3 regions of the Anaerospora sp. genome follow, and region 2 is predicted to be linked to each of the others. Evidence: riboswitches for the same ligand, from Rfam matches in the RefSeq annotation. Region 2 holds a riboswitch; each other region holds the start of a gene.

Region 1 (3,284 bases), on a different contig from region 2:
TCACCCAAGTTATAGATATTGAAATATACCTTGGTGCTGTCATTTACTTTGTAATTAGTAGCTAAATTCCATACCCAGTAGCTGCTATCAACAAAGTGGCTGGTATTCCGTCCAGATGCGCTTTGTCCGTTAATATTCACGTTCCATTGAGCGTCAGTAAAGCCTACTTTGACACGGTATCCATTAGGTTGCCCGTTTTCAGGATCGATTGTATATCCTGCATTTGCTTCGTTGTTTTCAACATGCACATAGGAATAGCCAATGTCTGTATAGTACTTATCAGAAAGTTTATTGTGAATATCTAATTCGAATCCTCGTTTCTTTTGTTTGTCAATATTGCGAACCCAAGAACTATATGTGTTCGTAGCTGCATCATATACGGTTTCGCTCCAGTCGATAGCATCCGTTAATTTACTAATGAAATAATTAGCGCTGAGAGAGGTATTATTATTTAACTTCTTATTGACCCCTGCACTAATTACATGCCCCTTTTCAGGATTTAGATTAGGGTCACCGTTAAGTATCCATTTCCCGTCAGCGCCGTAATCATCAACAGAATTATAGTATAAATCATCTAAATTAGGTGCCTTAAATACTCTATTATACGAAACATATACATCGGTATTTTTGTCAGCGCTATAATTGACATTAAATTTAGGTGATATTTGTCCGCCAAATTTACTGTGATGATCATATCTCACGCCTGGGGTTACAGTTATTTTTTCCGTTACCGTATAAATATCCTGTAAATATATAGCACTATTAGTAACAGACTTATCTTGATAATTTATAGTGCCATCCCATTTTACGTTATTTAAGACTTCACCTTTCGTGATATCAATACCAGTAATTAACTTATTATCACTACTCAACTGCCAACCAGTCTGATATTCAAAACCTTGCGACCGGCTTTTATAGGTACCCGAAAAATCTTGATTATTATAATTACCGTACACTCGGAAAAAACCTGGTACATTCTGCTTTTGATTAAAATTATAAGCCAGCGCCCAATTATTAGATAAATGACTAGAAGCAAAATTGGATGGGTTCTTTACACCGCTAGGTCGTCCACCCTCATCATCAAAATGCTCAAAATTAAATGTTACCGACCGATTTTCATCAATCGTTTTATCTAACCGCAGAGTAACCCCTTGACCTTCAAACTTGCTATTTGGCCATTTATAGCTATCACCCTTGTTGCTGCCGGATGTTAACGCAGGATTAAGAACATTATATTTTGCATAATCCTGCGTTTTTCTATCTGCTGTAAAATACCAGCTAAGACCGTTCTCGCTTCCCTGCGTACTTAAGTTATAGTTGCGCTCTCCCCAGGAACCTGCCGACATGTCAAGTGTTGTCTTGGCTTCAGCTCCTTTACGGGTAATAATATTAATAACGCCGCCAACCGCATCCGAGCCATACAATGCCGATGCGCCGCCTTTAACAATTTCTATACGTTCAATGTTATCCATGGAAATAATGGAATTCAGATCTATAGAAGCACGTCCACTTCCGATTCCTTCAGGACGGCCGATTTTTCTTCCGTCAATCATAACGGTTACCCGTTCATCTCCATTGAGTCTTACTACTTCCGGCGCTCCTGGAAAACCGCCGGCAACACTGACGATTACTCCGTTAACATCACGGAGGGCATCACCTAGCCCTGTATAGTTGTTACTCTCCAATTGCTCCCGTGTAACAACAGTCACATTTGCTGCTGCTTTAGCTATAACGGTGGGCACCCGGTTCGCCGTCACTACTACCTGGTCAAGCGCAAACTCTTCCGGTTCTTCAGCAGCAAAGGCTGTTCCTGGAGCCTGCAACATCACTGCACCTGTTACCAACATGGCACACAGCCACGCATTCCGATTAGTTGTTCGGTTCATCTTTCTCACTTCCACTACCTGCCTTTCAAAATAAAAAACTCTTCTGAACGAACTTCAGAAGAGTAAGATAGGCATAAAATAACACCTATCATCTAATCCCCTCCCCATCGCTCGCGGGTCAAACGGTGATTGACATATAGGCAGTTCTCCTGGCTCCGGATCATCATTCGCCCAAGCCTTCCCAAGATAAAAATCCCAGTGGCATCAAGTGGGTCTACTCCCCATTACAGTGGCGGGACCGCGCCGGCATTACACCGGACTTCCCTATTAAGCCCTACGGCACCTATACCAACTTTTTCAATTATATGTAAATTATCCATTGTGCTTACTCATTTGTCAATACAGCTGTAATAATTTGTCCCTTCTAGCTCCAATATCCCATAAAAAAAGCCGCAAGGTCCGATTCATCTCAGACCTTGCGGCTTTTATTTCTATTAGCTGCAGCTTTTTATTGAAATTCCATAGACTCGAAAAATTGTTTCACTCGGAATACCGTTATCCAGCAAATAGACTAAATCTCCGTTCGTTAGCTCGGCAGGCTTCATAAACCGGGCCTTATCCACATCAATCCCATATTGAACGCACTCGACCGGTGTTGCCTTTCGTACAACACAAGCACTTGGTTCCTGCATCGGTAACGCCTCCACTTTTGGAATTGCGCGGGCGCTTGTTGCGCATGCTAAACGGATACCCATATGCTCTCCTCCTTGATTTACTCATCGTGTCCGATTCATAAAGTTAAAATATAATTGCTGTAAATTCTTTCTTATAGGATAATATTCGACAATACCTGCCAAATTTCATTTTGACAAAAGTCCGGTTATTCTAGGTCATTTGTCTTAATTTTTATGCAAATAATCTAGAGATTACTGCGAAGAAAAACAAGAACATACCAAAGCTTGTCTCATTGCAGCACAAGCTTTAGTCGATAAGTTGAGCAGTAATACGCTTCATCAGCTAGTAGTATACTTTTGCAGTCATTGTCAACAACTGCAAAAATATGCAGCTGTTTATAACTGCCAAAACCAGGAGTTAATGCTTTACTTTCCTAGCAGGATTAGATCAGCGTAAGGCGAAGGTATTAGCACGATAATATTCAGCGGGAGGCTTTTTTTATGAATGGCCTAACAGGTAAGTTACACACCTATCATGCTGTTATCGCATTATTATTGGCACTCACAGGTCTGGTATTACACAGCCAATTGTTCCGGGAGGAGTTTGCCTTCTTGCGAACTTACCTAAATAGTTTACATGTTGTCATAGGCTTGTTCTTTATGCTTACAGTAGTCGTGTATGTCCGGGCTATAGCTAACGCGCGCGAAAGCCTCGCCGGTAACATACGCTTGCAAGGCATTACGGTTGGGTGGCTAGTAATAAGTGTCGTATTATCTTTTACAG
Region 2 (3,284 bases):
AAGTCCCTGCTCGTCGACAGGCACCGGTCTGATCTGGAAGTTATTTTGTTGCAATACGCGCAGCATTCCCAAGTGACAGGGATCTTCAACAAGTATTTCCGGCTTTTTTTGTGTTGCCAGCAGCCCGGCCAGTATATGCAGCGCATGGGTTGCCCCGGCAGTAATAAAAAGATCCTGTGGATCAACAGTCATTCCTTTGCTGCGTAGCAGCCAGGCAGCAATTTGTTCCCGCAACACAGTGAGGCCCTCCGGCCCTGTATAGCTCCATTGCCCGGGCGGCAGATTTTCTGAGGCTTGATGAACCTGCTGCAGCCAGCGGTAACGGGGAAACTGCCGCAAATCAGGCAACCCTGTCCTAAAATCAGCCAGATAATGAACTGAGTCGGGAACGGTATCGGCTGATCGCTTAGGACTCGACAGCTGAATTGTTTCAAGGGCAAGATTATCTGCTACTCGCGCGGGTGAGCCCTGACGACTGACAATATAACCTTCTGCCGCCAGCATTTCATACGCCTCATAGACCGTATTGCGCGATACGGTCAGTTCTTTCGCTAGCTCACGGGTTGAGGGAAGTTTGTCACCGCTTTGCAGCCTGCCCTGAAGCATTTGTTCCTGCAGTGACTGATAGAGCTGGCGCGCTAATGTAATTTCACTGTTCCGTGCTAGTGTAATTCCCCACATAATTCCTCCAACTGGTTCTGTTATATATAGGTGTAACTGGCTCTGTAACCAGGCCAGTTTGTTTGTTACTATTATAGCACGACTACACTATTTTGGTATTGCTGCGGCAAGATGGAGGAAGACATGAGTTCAACTCATATGGGAATGCTGTACTTGGCAGGGGCATTTAGTCTGGCCGGTACTTCGGTTATTGCCGGGAGCCTGTTGTCCGGCATACTGGGAGTTTTTACGATTTCTGCTATTAGTTTGTTATTTTCTTTAGCGGGCCTGCTGCCATTTTGTGCTGCCAATCTGCGGGCAGCGCTGCCTTTATTGTCCTGGCGCACTTGGCTGGAGTTGTTTTTTCAGGCTCTATTTGGTATTTTTCTCTTTCGCCTGTTTTTATTGCAGGCACTTTTGCTAACTAGTGCCGGTGAAGCTGGGATATTGACGGGGGTTACTCCGGCAGTGACTGCAGTGCTGGCCCGGCTGCTTTTGAAAGAGCCGCTCGATAGGGGGCAGATAGCAGGGATTGTGAGTACTGTTAGCGGCATTGCTGTGCTTCAGGGTTTATTATCTACTGGTACGCAATTTACGCAGCAGCATTTTACCGGGAATATGCTTGTGCTCTGTGCTGCCTTGAGCGAGTCGCTATTTAATGTGCTTTCCCGTTTGGCAAGCGTTAAAGCAGCAGAGCGAGCTCTTAGTCCGATTGCACAGAGCGCGCTGGTGAGTGCTATTGCATTGCTGCTTTGTCTGATACCGGCACTGAATGAGCAAGCTGATATGAGACTCAGCGAGCTAAACATAAGCAGCTGGGCAGCCTTACTCTGGTATGGACTGTTTGTTACCGCCCTGGCTTTTATTTTCTGGTACGAAGGCATTAAGCGCTGCAAGGCCTCGGTTGCTGCCGCTTTCACCGGCCTGATGCCTGTTACTTCGCTGCTCTTAGCTGTGCTTTTCTTAGGTGAAGAGGCAAATGTTCAGCAGTGGGCGGGAGGCCTGCTGGTGCTGGCAGGTATGGTACTGACTGGTAGAAACAAAGAGAAAAACTTCACAATTAATAAGGAAAATTAGAAATAACTCGCTTTTTTTTATTTGACAAATGCTGACAAGTAATGCTATTCTCAATGAAGTGATAATTTAGCTTAAGATAAAGTTTACAATTGAAAATCGTTTCAATCAGGTGCCCGAAAGGGCTTAATAGGGAAGTCCGGTGTAAAACCGGCGCGGTCCCGCCACTGTAATGGGGAGTAACTTCGCAACAATGCCACTGGAGCGTTCTGCTTTGGGAAGGCGCGAAGAAACAATGAACCAGAGCCAGGAGAACTGCCTGCTTGACAATCACCGTTGTACCCACGAGCGATGGGGAGGGGATTTGACAAGCACTATTTAGCTTGCAGTCTTTGCCCTTCCTGATATTCAGGAAGGGCTTTTCGCTTTTAAATATTGTTTCATTTTAAAGGAGAGATTGTGAGAATGAAGGTTGGTAAACACAAGAGATGTACGAGGCTGGCGGCGCTTGTTTTGGCTGCTATGGCCATGACTTCCACTGCCTGGGCCGGTGTTGAGGAAGTAACGGAATATACTATGGATACCATAGTGGTTACTGCCCAGCGGTATGAGAAGAAGGATATTGATATTGCAGCGGCAACTGATGTGTATACAAATGCGCAGCTGCAAAATACCGGGGCCAGAAACCTGCAGGAGGCACTGTCAAAAGTGACTGGCCTATTATATGAAGCAAAAGGCCCTGGCGGAGCTTCACTGGGGGCTATGACCAGCAAAGTAAGCATCCGGGGTGTGCAAAACGGAACCCTGATACTAATTAACGGTACACCCTTAAACTTACGAACTCTTTACAATTTAGAAGATATTCCCCTGGAAAACATTGAACGGATTGAAATTGTCAAAGGCGGCGGCAGTGTTCTATACGGCAGTGAGGCCACGGGCGGCGTTATCAATATTATTATGAAAAAGGAAATGGTGAATACTGTTACTGTTGGCGGCGGCAATTTCGGACAGCAGAATTATGGTTTCACGGTGCAAGCAGATAAACTGGGAGTTAGTTATACCTATGATAAATGGGGAGATACCGGCAAGGTGTCTTCAACATTAACAGAAGCCTCTACTCCCACGACTAAAGAAATGTATAACGTATTTAACGGTTCCGAAAAAAATAACGTTACTCTCAGCTATAAGTTCAGCGACAGTGTGGACTTTTTATATGGACATAACGAATCGATTAGCCGATTTACATATGCATTTGGTAAAAATTATGCTGCAGCTCTTGTTGATCAGACTCGTTACAACAGAAAATATGACAATACGAAGGATTTTGTGCAGCTGAATATCAAAGCCGGTGATGTAAAAGGTAATGTTTACTACAACTCTAATAGCCTGCATACTACAGGAATAGACTACCGTGATAAAAATGGCGGAGTAACTGGTTATCCTCAAGCAAAGAATGATGAAGAGAAAAATCAAACCTACGGTTTTGATTTGCAAAAAGTAGGGAAGGTGAAAGCGGCTACCTGGCTTTTGGGCACTACTTATCAAAATGAGCAATTCATTGAAGCCGTAAATTCAACTCCAACACGTGACCGCAATAACTATTCGATTTA
Region 3 (3,284 bases), on a different contig from region 2:
ACCACGGCTGTACATTCATTTTTTCATCAAATTTAGCCAGACTTTCTCCAATGCCATAACGCATAACAACCCAGCCAAAGTAATTTTCGGTTGGTTCCAGTGAATCCGCAAAGTTGGTTACCCCGATTTTCAGAGTCTTGGTGTCAGCTTCCTTCTTACTACCGCCGCCGCACCCCGCTATAAAGACCGCAGCCAGACATATTATCATAAGTACCAAAGATAACTTTTTTAATTTTTTCAAGTGATCGCATCCTTTCCATCTGTGTTTAATTAATTTGATCGCTGAGGGTCCATGATATCGCGCAGGCTGTCTCCCCATAAATTAAAAATTGTTACTACTATCAGAATTGCAGCCCCCGGATAAAGCATCAGCCAGGGAGCTGTTTGAATATGCTGCCTTCCCTCATTGAGCATCAATCCCCATTCCGGCATAGGCGGCTGTGCGCCAAAACCCAAAAAGGACAACCCGGCTAATTCCATGATCATTGTGCCGATATCCATTGCCGCGGTGACAACAATCGTTGGCAGGATATTAGGTAAGATATGGCGCCAGAGAATATGGATCGGTCTTGACCCGCTTGTTACCGCCGCAGCAATGAAGTCACGCTGACGCAGCTTCAGCGTGAGACTGCGCCCCAAACGGGCGTACTTAGTCCAGCTCACCGCTGCCAATGCTAAAATTGCATTAACGATATTGCCTCCCAGCATGCCGGCAATAGCAATAGCCAGCACAATGCCCGGAAAAGCCAGCATCATATCGACAATACGCATAAGCACAGTATCAACCTTGCCACCCATGTACCCTGCCACTACGCCGATAAAAGTTCCCACTACCGTTATAACGGCAACCAGCGACAGCGTCATCATCAGCGAAGTACGCGCCCCATAAATAATACGAGACAAACAATCCCGCCCAAGCTTATCCGTTCCGAATAGGTGGTCGTCAGAAGGAGCCTGCAAGGACTGCCGCATTACCGCATCAAACGGATCGTAAGGAGCCAGCCAGGGTGCAAAAACTGCAAAGCTAAGAATTAAGAGTACCAAAAATGTATAAAGACAAAATAAAAATTTATCCTTTGTCAAATTCCTCACTCAGCGCCCCCCTTTCTTCAGCCGCGGGTCAAGATACGTATAGGACATATCGACAAGCAGATTAATTCCCATATACAAAACAGCAATCCAGAGTACAAAACCCTGTACGAGAGGATAATCACGCATCTCAATGGCATGTACGGCCATTTTGCCAAGTCCGGGCCAGGAGAAGACCATCTCAATAACAGCCACGCCGCCCAGCAGCCAGCCAATTTGCAGGCCGAGAAGCGTAATTAACGGCAGGCATGCATTCGGCAGCACATGGCGCCAGAGAATTTTGTACATGGGAAATCCCCGTGTCCGTGCACCAGTGATATAGTCCTGTCCCAGTTCCTCTAAAACCGCTGTACGCACCTGCCGAGTATATTTAGCAGCCATTGCAATGGCCAGCGTCAGTGTAGGAAGTACCATCCTGTCAAATGATACTTCTCCGCCTGCTATCGGGAACAATCTCAGCTTCAGTCCCAAGACATACAACAAAATAAGCCCTACCCAAAAGCTCGGCATGGATACGCCTAAAAATGAGATCCCGCGAATCAGATAATCCAGCGGCCGGTTTCGATAAACTGCCGCCAATATCCCTCCCGGAACTGAGATCAGAAGCATCGTCACCGTAGCTGAGGCTGCGAGCGCCATCGTTCCCGGCAGACTTTGCCAGAGACGGTCTGCTACCGGCATTTTTGCCGAATACGACATGCCCATGTCTCCCTGCAGAACCCCTGAGAGCCAACGGAGATACTGTACGTGAAACGGCTTGTCCAGTCCCAGCTGTGCCCTCGTCTCTGCAATCGTTTCCTCTGAAACAATGGTATCCGCTACCTCCAGCAACATCTCTACCGGATCACCCGGTGACAGAAACATCAATGAAAATGTAAGCAGACTGACACCAAAAAGAGTAATAACCATCTGCAGCAATCGATGCACAAGCTCTTTTCCCTTCAAATCATCCTCTCCTCCTTTAAAAAAAATAAAAAATCCGCATAGAATCGTCTTCTTAACAAAAAGAACGGATTCTATGCGGATTTAGGCATGCTGCCCTATATTAAAGCACATTGCGGCCAGAGGTTAAGCAAACGCCAGCGCATACTTGTACCCACATATCCATCTCCTTATCTCGCGTAAGTCAACAATGAATCTTATTATAAGCAGGCTTTCTGGCTCATAGATCATCGCCTTTGCTTCCGTCTTCCCAAAGTTTCCTTCAGTGACATTTTTGAAGCAGGCTCCCTATTTACAGCTGCGGGACAGCACGGGATTTTCACCCGTTTTCCTCTCATCGTTCAACAGCAAATGCTGCCGACACTTATAACGTCTATCAATATGAAATTGTATTATAGATATCATTTATGCTAATTTCATTCATTTCTATTAACCATCAACACAAATGATTATTTGGTACATACTATCATTAAAGGTGATTATTGTCAAATAAAATGCTGGTATTTATCATTTTTTCTGAATTATATTAATAAAATGTCATTTTTTTATTACTTATACCAAGTTTGATGCAAAAGCTGAATTCCATGATCAATTTTCGTAGTGTTTATTCCTCCGAATCCAAGCATGATCAGCCTCTGCCTAGTATCGCTCTCCGTATGGGAAATGTAGGTTTTAGACAATGGGAACAGCCTGATATTTTTTGCAAGAGCCTGCTTAATAAGTTCCTCTTCCGAAAATACGCTGTTTAGCAGCTCCAAAACCACATGAAGACCTGCGCCCTGCCCAATGATGACAGCTTGATCGCCAAAATGACGGTTAACAGCCTGCACAAGCACTTCATGCTTTTTCTTATAAACAGTTCGCATTTTGCGCAAATGGCGTTCCCAGTGCCCCCGCACCATAAATTTGGCTAATACCCGCTGCTCCAATAAAGAAGCGCTACTGGCACTTTCATTAAACAAGTTGCGATATCTGTCTAGCATTCGTTTCGGCAACACCATATAGCTTACTCTAAGCGCAGGCGACAGAACTTTGGAGAATGTGCCGATATAAACGATATTCGCTTCTGGATGAAGGCCTTGCAGTGCTGGAATCGGGCTGCCCTGGTACCTAAGTTCGCTGTCATAGTCATCTTCAATAATGACTCCGCCTACAGACTCTGCCCAGTCAATTAACTTTAACCTGTTCGCAACAGGCATAATATGCCCAAGAGGAAATTGATGCGACGGGGTTACATAAACCACCGTACTTTT

What was found. A riboswitch is a leader RNA that binds a small molecule or an ion and turns the genes downstream of it on or off. The one in region 2 is predicted to bind cobalamin.
Region 1: it holds a riboswitch for cobalamin, as region 2 does, so the genes downstream of both, RTR76_RS09175 (TonB-dependent receptor) here and RTR76_RS20120 (TonB-dependent receptor domain-containing protein) in region 2, are expected to answer to the same signal.
Region 3: it holds a riboswitch for cobalamin, as region 2 does, so the genes downstream of both, nikB (nickel ABC transporter permease) here and RTR76_RS20120 (TonB-dependent receptor domain-containing protein) in region 2, are expected to answer to the same signal.

The regions. Positions count from the first base shown of each region.
Region 1 covers NZ_DALZUO010000008.1:142,011-145,294, forward strand. The annotation lists gene RTR76_RS09175 (TonB-dependent receptor) at 1-1,886, opposite strand, end outside; cobalamin riboswitch at 2,008-2,188, opposite strand; gene RTR76_RS09180 (hypothetical protein) at 2,321-2,581, opposite strand; gene RTR76_RS09185 (molybdopterin-dependent oxidoreductase) at 3,002-3,284, shown strand, end outside.
Region 2 covers NZ_DALZUO010000042.1:10,305-13,588, forward strand. The annotation lists gene RTR76_RS20110 (PLP-dependent aminotransferase family protein) at 1-681, opposite strand, end outside; gene RTR76_RS20115 (DMT family transporter) at 805-1,737, shown strand; cobalamin riboswitch at 1,828-2,012, shown strand; gene RTR76_RS20120 (TonB-dependent receptor domain-containing protein) at 2,140-3,284, shown strand, end outside.
Region 3 covers NZ_DALZUO010000008.1:133,524-136,807, forward strand. The annotation lists gene RTR76_RS09130 (ABC transporter substrate-binding protein) at 1-241, opposite strand, end outside; gene nikC (nickel transporter permease) at 271-1,092, opposite strand; gene nikB (nickel ABC transporter permease) at 1,093-2,034, opposite strand; cobalamin riboswitch at 2,219-2,414, opposite strand; gene RTR76_RS09145 (PLP-dependent aminotransferase family protein) at 2,580-3,284, opposite strand, start outside.